Regions from separate parts of the Sinobaca sp. H24 genome, predicted to be linked through region 2. Evidence: riboswitches for the same ligand, from Rfam matches in the RefSeq annotation. Region 2 holds a riboswitch; each other region holds the start of a gene.
What was found. A riboswitch is a leader RNA that binds a small molecule or an ion and turns the genes downstream of it on or off. The one in region 2 is predicted to bind cobalamin.
Positions count from the first base shown of each region.

Region 1: it holds a riboswitch for cobalamin, as region 2 does, so the genes downstream of both, metE (5-methyltetrahydropteroyltriglutamate--homocysteine S-methyltransferase) here and MMY81_RS04305 (ABC transporter substrate-binding protein) in region 2, are expected to answer to the same signal.
Region 3: it holds a riboswitch for cobalamin, as region 2 does, so the genes downstream of both, MMY81_RS13475 (ABC transporter substrate-binding protein) here and MMY81_RS04305 (ABC transporter substrate-binding protein) in region 2, are expected to answer to the same signal.

Region 1 covers NZ_JALBWT010000001.1:242,926-246,173, reverse strand. Annotated here, with positions in the region: gene fdhA (formaldehyde dehydrogenase, glutathione-independent) at 253-1,464, shown strand; cobalamin riboswitch at 1,671-1,866, shown strand; partial or broken gene metE (5-methyltetrahydropteroyltriglutamate--homocysteine S-methyltransferase) at 2,034-3,248, shown strand, end outside.
Region 2 covers NZ_JALBWT010000002.1:215,845-219,092, forward strand. Annotated here, with positions in the region: gene MMY81_RS04295 (ATP-binding protein) at 1-15, shown strand, start outside; gene MMY81_RS04300 (class I SAM-dependent methyltransferase) at 27-773, shown strand; cobalamin riboswitch at 830-1,014, shown strand; gene MMY81_RS04305 (ABC transporter substrate-binding protein) at 1,194-2,186, shown strand; gene MMY81_RS04310 (FecCD family ABC transporter permease) at 2,164-3,222, shown strand; gene MMY81_RS04315 (heme ABC transporter ATP-binding protein) at 3,227-3,248, shown strand, end outside.
Region 3 covers NZ_JALBWT010000009.1:39,575-42,822, reverse strand. Annotated here, with positions in the region: gene MMY81_RS13485 (ABC transporter ATP-binding protein) at 1-91, opposite strand, end outside; gene MMY81_RS13480 (FecCD family ABC transporter permease) at 96-1,154, opposite strand; partial or broken gene MMY81_RS13475 (ABC transporter substrate-binding protein) at 1,132-2,107, opposite strand; cobalamin riboswitch at 2,284-2,468, opposite strand; gene MMY81_RS13465 (class I SAM-dependent methyltransferase) at 2,537-3,248, opposite strand, start outside.

The DNA.
Region 1 (3,248 bases), on a different contig from region 2:
TAAAAAAAGGAAAATCCATTACAATAGTGATAGCGCTTTATTTTTGACTCGTGTAAATAGTCTGAATTTTTAATATATTAAAAAAGAATGATTACGTTTTACTGAATATTGAGAGGGGTGATGCTTCCAGAACATTTTCAGCTTCATCTTCATTTTTCTATATATCCCGTCATCAACGTCGTGGTTTTAAACCTACTACATGTGAAAAGAAACTCCTGGAAAGCATAAAGCAAAAAGAAGGGACGGATTCATATGAACAAAGCAGTTGTCTATCGTGGAAAAGGAAAAGTAGAAATTGAGGATATTGGCTACCCTGAACTTATTTTAAAAGAGGGTCCCGGCGTTCCTAAATCTAACGTAGGGAGAAAGTGTGAGCATGGAGTTATCCTGAAAGTTGTAACAACCAATATATGCGGAAGCGATCAGCATATGGTAAGAGGACGTACTACGGCACCGGAAGGGCTCGCGCTCGGCCATGAAATAACGGGCGAAGTTATTGAAGTAGGCAGAGACGTGGAGTTTATTAAAAAAGGCGATCTCTGCTCTGTGCCTTTCAATATTGCATGCGGAAGGTGCCAGATGTGTAAAGAACAGAATACGCACGTCTGCCTGAATGTAAATCCGGAACGACCGGGCGGTGCCTATGGATACGTAGATATGGGCGGCTGGGTCGGCGGCCAATCGGAATATGTTATGGTTCCTTATGCTGATTTTCAGCTGCTGAAGTTTCCGGATAAAGATCTGGCAATGGAGAAAATAATGGACCTTACGATGCTGTCGGATATTTTCCCAACCGGCTATCATGGCGTATATTCAGCCGGAGTACGAACCGGGTCCACTGTATATATTGCAGGCGCAGGACCGGTAGGACTTGCAGCTGCCCACTCTGCACAGCTTCTGGGAGCCTCTACCGTTATTGTCGGCGATCTGAACGAAGATCGGCTTAAGCAGGCAAGAAGCTTTGGATGCGAAACAGTGAACTTGAGACAGCATGATAATCTGGGAGAGCAGATTGATCAGCTTCTTGGAGAGCCTGTAGTCGACTGCGCGGTCGATGCCGTAGGATTTGAAGCATCCGGACATGGAGAAGGCGGAGGAGAGCAGCCGGCCATTGTGTTGAATACTATCATGGATGTAACACGTGTTGGAGGGAAGCTTGGAATTCCCGGTTTATACGTAACGGAAGATCCAGGTGCTTCAGATGAGGATTCAAAAGTAGGTTCTCTTAAAGTAAGGTTTGGTCTTGGCTGGGCCAAAGCCCATACGTTTGTAACTGGTCAGACACCGGCTATGCAGTATAACCGTGATTTAATGAAGGCGATTATGTCCGGTAAGGCGGAAATTGCAAAAGCTGTTAATGCAACGCTGATTAATCTGGATGAGGCCCCTCACGGCTATCAGGATTTCGACAGTGGTGTAGCGAAAAAATTTGTTATTGACCCTCATGGATCCGTCAAACAATAATACGAATATTACAAAAGCAGCAGGTCCTTCCTGCTGCTTTTGTTCTGCTCAATACTAAGTAATTATATCGGGATACTTAACACTAAATATGGACGAAAAAAATTATTTTATTCAATATATGCTATATTTACGCCTTTTTACATAAATATGAAGCAGACATGCCTTGACACGCTGCTTCAAAAAAGATATAGTTTGTCTACAACAAAACCATATTAGTGGAAATAGGTGCTCTGATTTTCAATATCAGACTGAAAAGGGAAGAACGGTGCAAAGCCGTCGCGGTCCCGCCACTGTAACAGAGGAGTCATAGTTATTATGTGCCACTGGGAGCTGATGCCCCGGGAAGGCCTGCTGTGATGATGACGCTGGAGCCAGGAGACCTGCCTATTTTACCAACACCGATTTTTACCTACGGGAGATAGGACGGGTGTTCCTGAGCGTGTCATATACGACCCGGGGGTATTTCTTTATGCACTCTCCCTTAGTGCAGAGCAGAAATACTCCTTTTTTATGACATGGGCGTATTAGAAACGCTTTAGGACTAGTAAAAAAGGGAGGATATTGTACAAATGAGCACATGGACAACAAGCAGCCTCGGCTATCCGAGGCTTGGAGAGAACAGAGAATGGAAAAAAGCACTGGAATCATTTTGGAAAAAGAACATAACGCACGAAGAATGGAAAGCGGAAATGAAAAAGCTCCGCCTGGAGTCTCTTGCTAAACAGCAGCAGCGTGGAATTGATTGGATTCCCGTAAATGACTTTACTTATTATGACCAGATGCTTGATATGTCGGTTATGTTTAATATCGTGCCGGAACGATTTGGATCGTTCAGCAACGAAATACCTGATAGTGCCTATTTTGCTATGGCAAGAGGGTCAGAACATGCTCAGGCTTCTGAAATGACCAAATGGTTTAACACGAATTACCACTATATTGTGCCGGAAATGGAACATGCGGTGCCCCGTCTGACAAAAAATATACCGCTTGAAGCGTATCGCCAGGCAAAGCAGGAGCTTGGAATAGAAGGAAAGCCGGTTATTATCGGCCCTATTACCTTTTTAAAGCTAGCGAAAGGATATGATGAGGCAGATTTCGGAAAGCTGCTTGATCAGCTTCTTCCTTTATATGTACAGGTTCTTCAGGAACTGAAGCAGGAAGGCGTGCAATGGGTTCAAATGGATGAGCCTTCGCTGGTAGCTTCCTTTCCGGAGCAAGATATTCTCCACCTGGAGAAGGCCTATCGTCTTTTTTGCAGACGAAGTACCGGGAATTTCTATTATGCTGCAGACATATTTCGAAGGTGTGGACCATTACGAGAAGATCACTGCCCTCCCTGTCGCCGGTATAGGACTTGATTTTGTGCATGGTAAGGAAAAGAATACGGAGTCTCTCCGTACTCATGGATTTGAAGATAAAATAATTGGAGCCGGCATTATTGATGGAAGAAACATTTGGAAAAGCGACGGTATAAAAAAAGAGCGTAGATATCCAAACCATACAAAAAGCCGTGTCATCAGACCGGATTTGGATTCAGCCGTCCTGCAGCCTGCAGCACGTTCCAGTTACCGTTCAGAATGAAACGAAGCTTAACCCTGTATTACAGGAAGCTCTTTCTTTTGCGAACGAAAAGCTGGACGAAATTAAAGATTTACGCACGGCATTAAGTGAGGGGAACACGGAAGTTCTTCAGAAAAGCAATCGTGCCGTTAAAGCTTTGGCAGAATCGGAGTGGAGAACAAAAGCGCCTGAATCTGTTACAGAGAGCATTCCTTCCTCAAGGC
Region 2 (3,248 bases):
AATGAAGAACAATAGGAGGGAAAGAAATGAAAGCCTGGTTTGAGGAACACTTTCAGGAAGATTATCTAAAAGTCTACGACCACCGGGATGAAGCGAAAGCGGCCGGAGAACTGCAGTCGCTTATGTCCTATATGCCGATGAGAAAAGGAATGAAAGCAGTTGATTTGTGCTGTGGAAACGGCAGGCACGCCAGATGGCTGGGCAGAAAAGGCATTGATGTAACAGGAATTGACCTATCCCCGGCGCTTTTGAAAAAAGCCATCGATCTCACAAATGACCTTCCGGTACAGTACAGACGCGCAGATATTCGTACGGTGGAGCTCAAACAGGAATTTGAAGCAGCGTTTAACGTATTTACAAGCTTTGGCTATTTTCTCGAAGATGAAGAAAATGAGCTGGTCTTTCAAAAGGCAGCCGATGCGTTAATACCGGGCGGGTGGTTTTTGTTTGATTATTTAAATCCCGCTTATGTCCGTAAAAACCTTGTCCCCTTTGATGAATCGGAACGGGACGGCATGACGGTCCTTCAGGAACGGCGTGCCGGGCAGGACTATGTGGAGAAAAAAATTACGATCAAGGAAAACGGAACGGAAAGAAGATATGTAGAACGGGTCAAACTCTATGAACAGCATCAGCTCAGGCAGATGCTGCAAAGATATGATCTCGAACCGGTGTATTTCTTTGGGGATTACAGCGCTGCGGAATATGATAACAGCAGGTCACCGCGGCAGATTTTTATCTGCCGGAAAAAAGGGGAGGAATCCTCCCAATAATTGCTGTGTATCGCGGGCTGATGATGTATACTATAGAGGATTGTCCTTATAAATGAATAGAATATCATGTATATGGTCGGAAAGAGTGCTCTTTCCGTTAAAAGGGAAACCGGTGAGATGCCGGTACGGTCCCGCCACTGTAAGTGCAGCTTTCAAAGAAGCAGTCCACTGTTCTGTATGAACGGGAAGGATCTTTGAATTGGGCATAAGTCAGGATACCTGCCATATATGTAATCGGTGCTGCACTCTCGGGGATAAGAGGATGCCGGATATAATATGGTTCAGCTGCTTAAAGCTGGAACGCTTATCCGCTCTTCCCATTTCAGGGAAGAGCTTTTCTTATTATCTTACATAGAGCTTAACGACAGGCTCCTGATTTTTCTGGATTTTTAGGACATACTACACAAGGGGGAAACCAATATGAAAAAAGCACTTTTACTAACAATGACCGCTGGAATGGCAGCTGCACTTGCTGCCTGCGGCGGAGAAACGGAAGAAGAACAAGGCCAGGAGAGTTCAGAGCAGGAAAGTTCAGAGCAGGAAAGTTCAGAACAGGCAGAAGGTTATCCCGTAACGATCACAGACGGAATGGGAGAAGAAATAACGATTGAAGAAGAGCCGGAGAATATTGTCAGCCTGCTGCCAAGTAATACAGAAATTGCTTTTGCGCTGGGACTCGGAGATCAGATAGTAGGAGTAACAGATTTTGATACGTACCCGGAAGAAGCTCAGGAAAAACAAAGTGTAGGCGGTCTCGATTTTGACGTCGAAACAGTTCTTTCTCTTGAACCCGATCTTATTTTAACTGATTCATCTGCTGTCCAGAATTCAGAAGAAGGATTAAACCAGCTTGAAGAAGCGGGAGCAGAAATTCTTGTAGTAAACGATGCTACTTCATTTGAAGAGACGTATAATACAATCAATATGATCGGCCAGGCTACAGGGACAGAGGAAGAAGCCTCTTCTATAGTAGAAACAATGGAAGAAGACGTCGCTTCTATCGAAGAGACAGCTTCTGCCATTTCCGAGGAAGACCGTAAAACCGTCTGGGTGGAAGTAGACGCGCCGCCGAATATCTTTACTACCGGACAGAATACATTTATGGATGAAATGCTTGATATTATTCAGGCTGATAACGCAGCTGCTGAAGAAGAAGGCTGGGTCCCTTACACAGAAGAGGATGTTGTTGCACTGAACCCGGATGTTATCGTTACCACGTACGGCTTCAGGGTGGAGAATTCCACAGAAAATATTTTAAATCGCGACGGGTGGTCGGATGTTCCTGCTGTTGAAAGTGAAGAAGTACATGATTTAGACAGCGATCTTGTAAGCCGTCCGGGACCAAGGTTGACAGACGGTCTGCAGCAGATGGCAGAAGTGGTGTATCCGGATGTCTTTACTGAAGAACAGTAAGCCGGCAGCCTATATTGCAGCCTTTGTATTTCTAGTCGCAAGTATTGTAGTCGGGGTTTCGGTAGGAAGTGTTCAGGTACCATTTTTCGTAAGTGCAGAAATTATAGGGCGGACAGCTCTCGGACTTGATTTTCCATCTCACCTTGATACTACATTCGTAAATATTATTAAAGAAATAAGGCTGCCTAGGGTTTTGTTAGCGGTTCTTGTAGGGGCAGGGCTTGCAATTGCAGGCGCTGCCTTTCAAGGATTATTGAAAAATCCGCTTGCCGACCCCTACACGCTCGGCGTTTCGTCAGGTTCTTCCCTGGGAGCGGTTACCGTGTTGTTTTTAGGACTTTCCATACCGGGACTTGGCCGTTTTACTCTTCCGGCAGTGAGCGTTCTGTTTGGCATGATCACACTTCTGCTGCTGCTCGGTTTTGTAAAAGCAATTGAACGAAGCCTTTCCACGGAGACGATTATTCTAGCCGGTATTATCTTCAGCTCGTTCTTAGGCTCGTTAATATCGTTAATGATTGCCCTGACAGGCGATGAACTTCGTCAGATTATCAGCTGGATCATGGGCAGCGTGGCGATGAGAGGATGGGAATATGTAGGGCTGATTCTGCCGTTTTTTATCGTGGGCTGTCTTATCTTATTGTGGAATGCCAAAGAGCTGAACGCTCTCGTTTTTGGAGAAGAAACGGCGAAAACGCTCGGAGTGAATACAAAAGTCCGGCGGTTGGCAATATTAGCCGCGGCTTCGATTATTACCGGCTCTGCCGTAGCGGTATCCGGAACCATCGGATTTGTCGGACTTGTTATACCCCATCTGACCCGTCTCATCTGGGGACCGGATCACCGCCACCTGCTGCCGCTCTCTATGCTGATCGGCGGTGGATTTCTGGCACTTACGGATCTGCTGGCCCGTACGATTATCGCGCCGACAGAACTGCCGATAGGAGTCATAACGGCGGTAGCCGGTGCGCCGGTATTCGGGCTTCTGCTTTTCCAGCAGAGACGTCTGACAAGACAAATTGGAAAAAGGAGGTAGACAGATGCTGCTTAACGTTCATCAGC
Region 3 (3,248 bases), on a different contig from region 2:
AAATTTCATGCTCTTGTACCGTTAAGGAAATGTCTTTAATAACATCTTCTCCACCGTATCCAGCCGTGAGCTGATGAACGTCAAACAGCATCTGTCTACCTCCTTTTTCCAATTTGTCTTGACAGACGCCGCTGTTGGAAAAGCAGCAGTCCAAAAACCGGAGCCCCTGCTACTGCCGTAATAACACCAATCGGAAGCTCCGTCGGTGCAATAATCGTACGGGCCAGCAGATCTGTCAGTGCCAGAAACCCTCCGCCGATAAGCATCGAAAGCGGCAGCAAATGCCTGTGATCCGGGCCCCAGATCAATCGGGTTAAATGAGGTACAACGAGCCCAACAAATCCAATAGTTCCAGATACTGCCACTGCCGAACCGGTAATAATAGAAGCGGCAGCTAATATCGCCATTCGCCGGACTTTTGTATTCACTCCCAGCGTCTTTGCCGTTTCTTCTCCAAAAACAAGCGCATTCAGCTCTTTCGCATTCCATAATAAAATCAGGCAGCCTACGATAAAGAAAGGCAGAATCAATCCTACGTATTCCCACCCTCTCATCGCCACACTTCCCATAAGCCAGCTGATAATCTGTCTGAGCTCATCTCCTGTTAAAGCAATCATCAATGATATTAACGAACCTAAAAATGAACTAAAAATGATGCCTGCTAAAATAATCGTTTCTGTGGAAAGGCTGCGCTCAATCGCTTTAACAAACCCAAGCAGAAGCAAGAGCGTAATCATTCCAAACAAAACGCTGACAGCCGGCAGGGTAAACCGACCGAGTCCAGGAATCGAAAGACCTAAAAATATAACTGTTACCGCCCCAAGAGAAGAACCTGAAGATACACCTAGAGTATAAGGGTCCGCCAATGGGTTTTTTAATAATCCTTGAAAGGCAGCGCCTGCGATTGCAAGCCCTGCCCCTACAAGAACCGCTAACAAAACTCTAGGCAGCCTTATTTCTTTAATAATATTAACAAACGTTGTATCCAGATGAGGCGGGAAGTCGAGGCCGAGCGCGGTACGCCCGATAATTTCTGCACTTGTTGCAAATGGCACCTGCACACTTCCAACAGAAACCCCTACTACAATACTCGCTGCTAAAAATGCCAGAGCTGCAATATAAGCAGCCGGCTTACTGCTCTTCAGTAAAGACATCCGGATACACCACTTCTGCCATATGCTGCAGACCATCTGTTAAACGTGGTCCCGGGCGGCTTACCAGATCGCTCTCTAAATCATAAACTTCTTCATTTTCTACTGCAGGCACATCAGACCAGCCATCGCGGTTTAAGATGTTCTCCGTAGAATTTTCCACTCTAAATCCGTATGTTGTAACGATAACATCCGGGTTGAGGCCACAGCATCTCTTCTGTATAAGGAACCCAGCCCTCTTCTTCGGCAGCCGCATTATCAGCCTGAATGATATCAAGCATTTCATCCATAAACGTATTTTGTCCGTAGTATAGATATCAGGCGGCGGCGCATCTACTTCCACCCAGACGGTTTTGCGGTCTTCCTCAGAAATTTCAGAGGCTGTTTCTTCAATAGAGGCCACGTCTTCCTGCATCGTTTCCACTATAGTGGAAGCTTCTTCCTCTGTTCCGGTAGCCTGACCAATCATATCGATCGTATCGTATGTCTCTTCAAATGACGTAGCATCATTTACGATAAGAATCTCTGCCCCCGCTTCTTCAAGCTGATTCAACCCCTCTTCAGAATTCTGTGCAGCAGAAGAATCGGTCAAAATAAGATCCGGCTCGAGAGAGAGAACTGTTTCTACATCAAAATCGAGTCCGCCTACACTCTGTTTTTCCTGAGCTTCTTCCGGATACGTATCAAAATCAGTCACGCCAACGATCTGATCTTCCAGTCCGAGAGCAAATGCGATTTCTGTATTACTTGGCAGCAGACTGACAATATTTCAGGTTCTTCTTCAATCGTTACTTCTTCTCCCATGCCGTCGGTCACGGTTACAGGATATCCTTCCGCCTGCTCGTGTTTTCTTCTTCAGCGTTTTCCTGTTCTTGTCCTTCTTCTGTTTCACCGCCGCAGGCAGCAAGCCCTGCTGCCATTCCAACCGTCATTGTTAACAATAGCGCTTTTTTCATATCATTTCCCCCTAAGTTGGTATATCCTGCAAATCCAGAATGCCAGTACTTTTCATTGAGCTCTATGTAAGATAATAAGAAAAGCTCTTCCCTGAAATGGAAAGAGCGGACATACGCAGCGGCCGCACGCAGCCAAAACGCTTTATATCCGGCATCCTCTTATCCCCGAGAGTGCAGCACCGATTACATATATGGCAGGTATCCTGACTTATGCCCAATTCAAAGATCCTTCCCGTTCTTACAGAACAGTGGACTGCTTCTTTGAAAGCTGCACTTACAGTGGCGGGACCGTACCGGCATTTCACCGGTTTCCCTTTTAACGGAAAGAATATTCTTTCCGACCATATATAGTATATTCTATTTATTAGGACAATCTTCTTTAGTATACATTATCAGTGTTCGATGCACAGCAATTATCGAGCAAATCACTTATCCTTTTTTCCGGCAAATAAAAATCTGCCGGGGAGATCTGCTGTAATCGTATGCAGCCGCATTATAATCCCCGAAGAAATGTACAGGTTCAAGCTGATATCGTTCGAGCATGCGACGCAGCTGTTCTTCCTCATAAAGCTTAACCCGCTCTACATATCGTCTTTCTGCTCCATCTTCTTTAATTGTAATCTTCTTTTCGACATAATCCCTGCCGGCATGTCTTTCCTGAATGACGATCATACCGTCTTTTTCCGTTTCATCGTGTGCAATAAGATTTTCACGGACATACGAAGGGTTTAAATAATCAAATAAAAACCATCCGCCGGGAAGCAGCGCATCAGATGCTTTTTGAAAAACAAGTTCATTTTCTTCATCTTCAAGAAAATAACCGAAGCTTGTAAACACGTTAAATGCGGCCTCGAATTCCTGTTTAATATCAACAGTCCGGATATCGGCGCGTCTGTACTGAACAGGAAGATCATTTGTAAGATCAATGGCCTTCTTTAAGAGCGCCGGGGAGAGGTCAATTCCTGTGACATCAATTCCCTTTCTGCCGAGCCACCTGGCGTGTCTTCCATTTCCACAGCATAAATCGACAGCCTTCATTCCTTTTTCCATAGGCATGTAAGACATCAGCGACTGAAGTTCTCCAGCCGCTTTTGTTTCATCCCGATGGTCATATACTTTTAAATAATCCTCTTGAAAATGC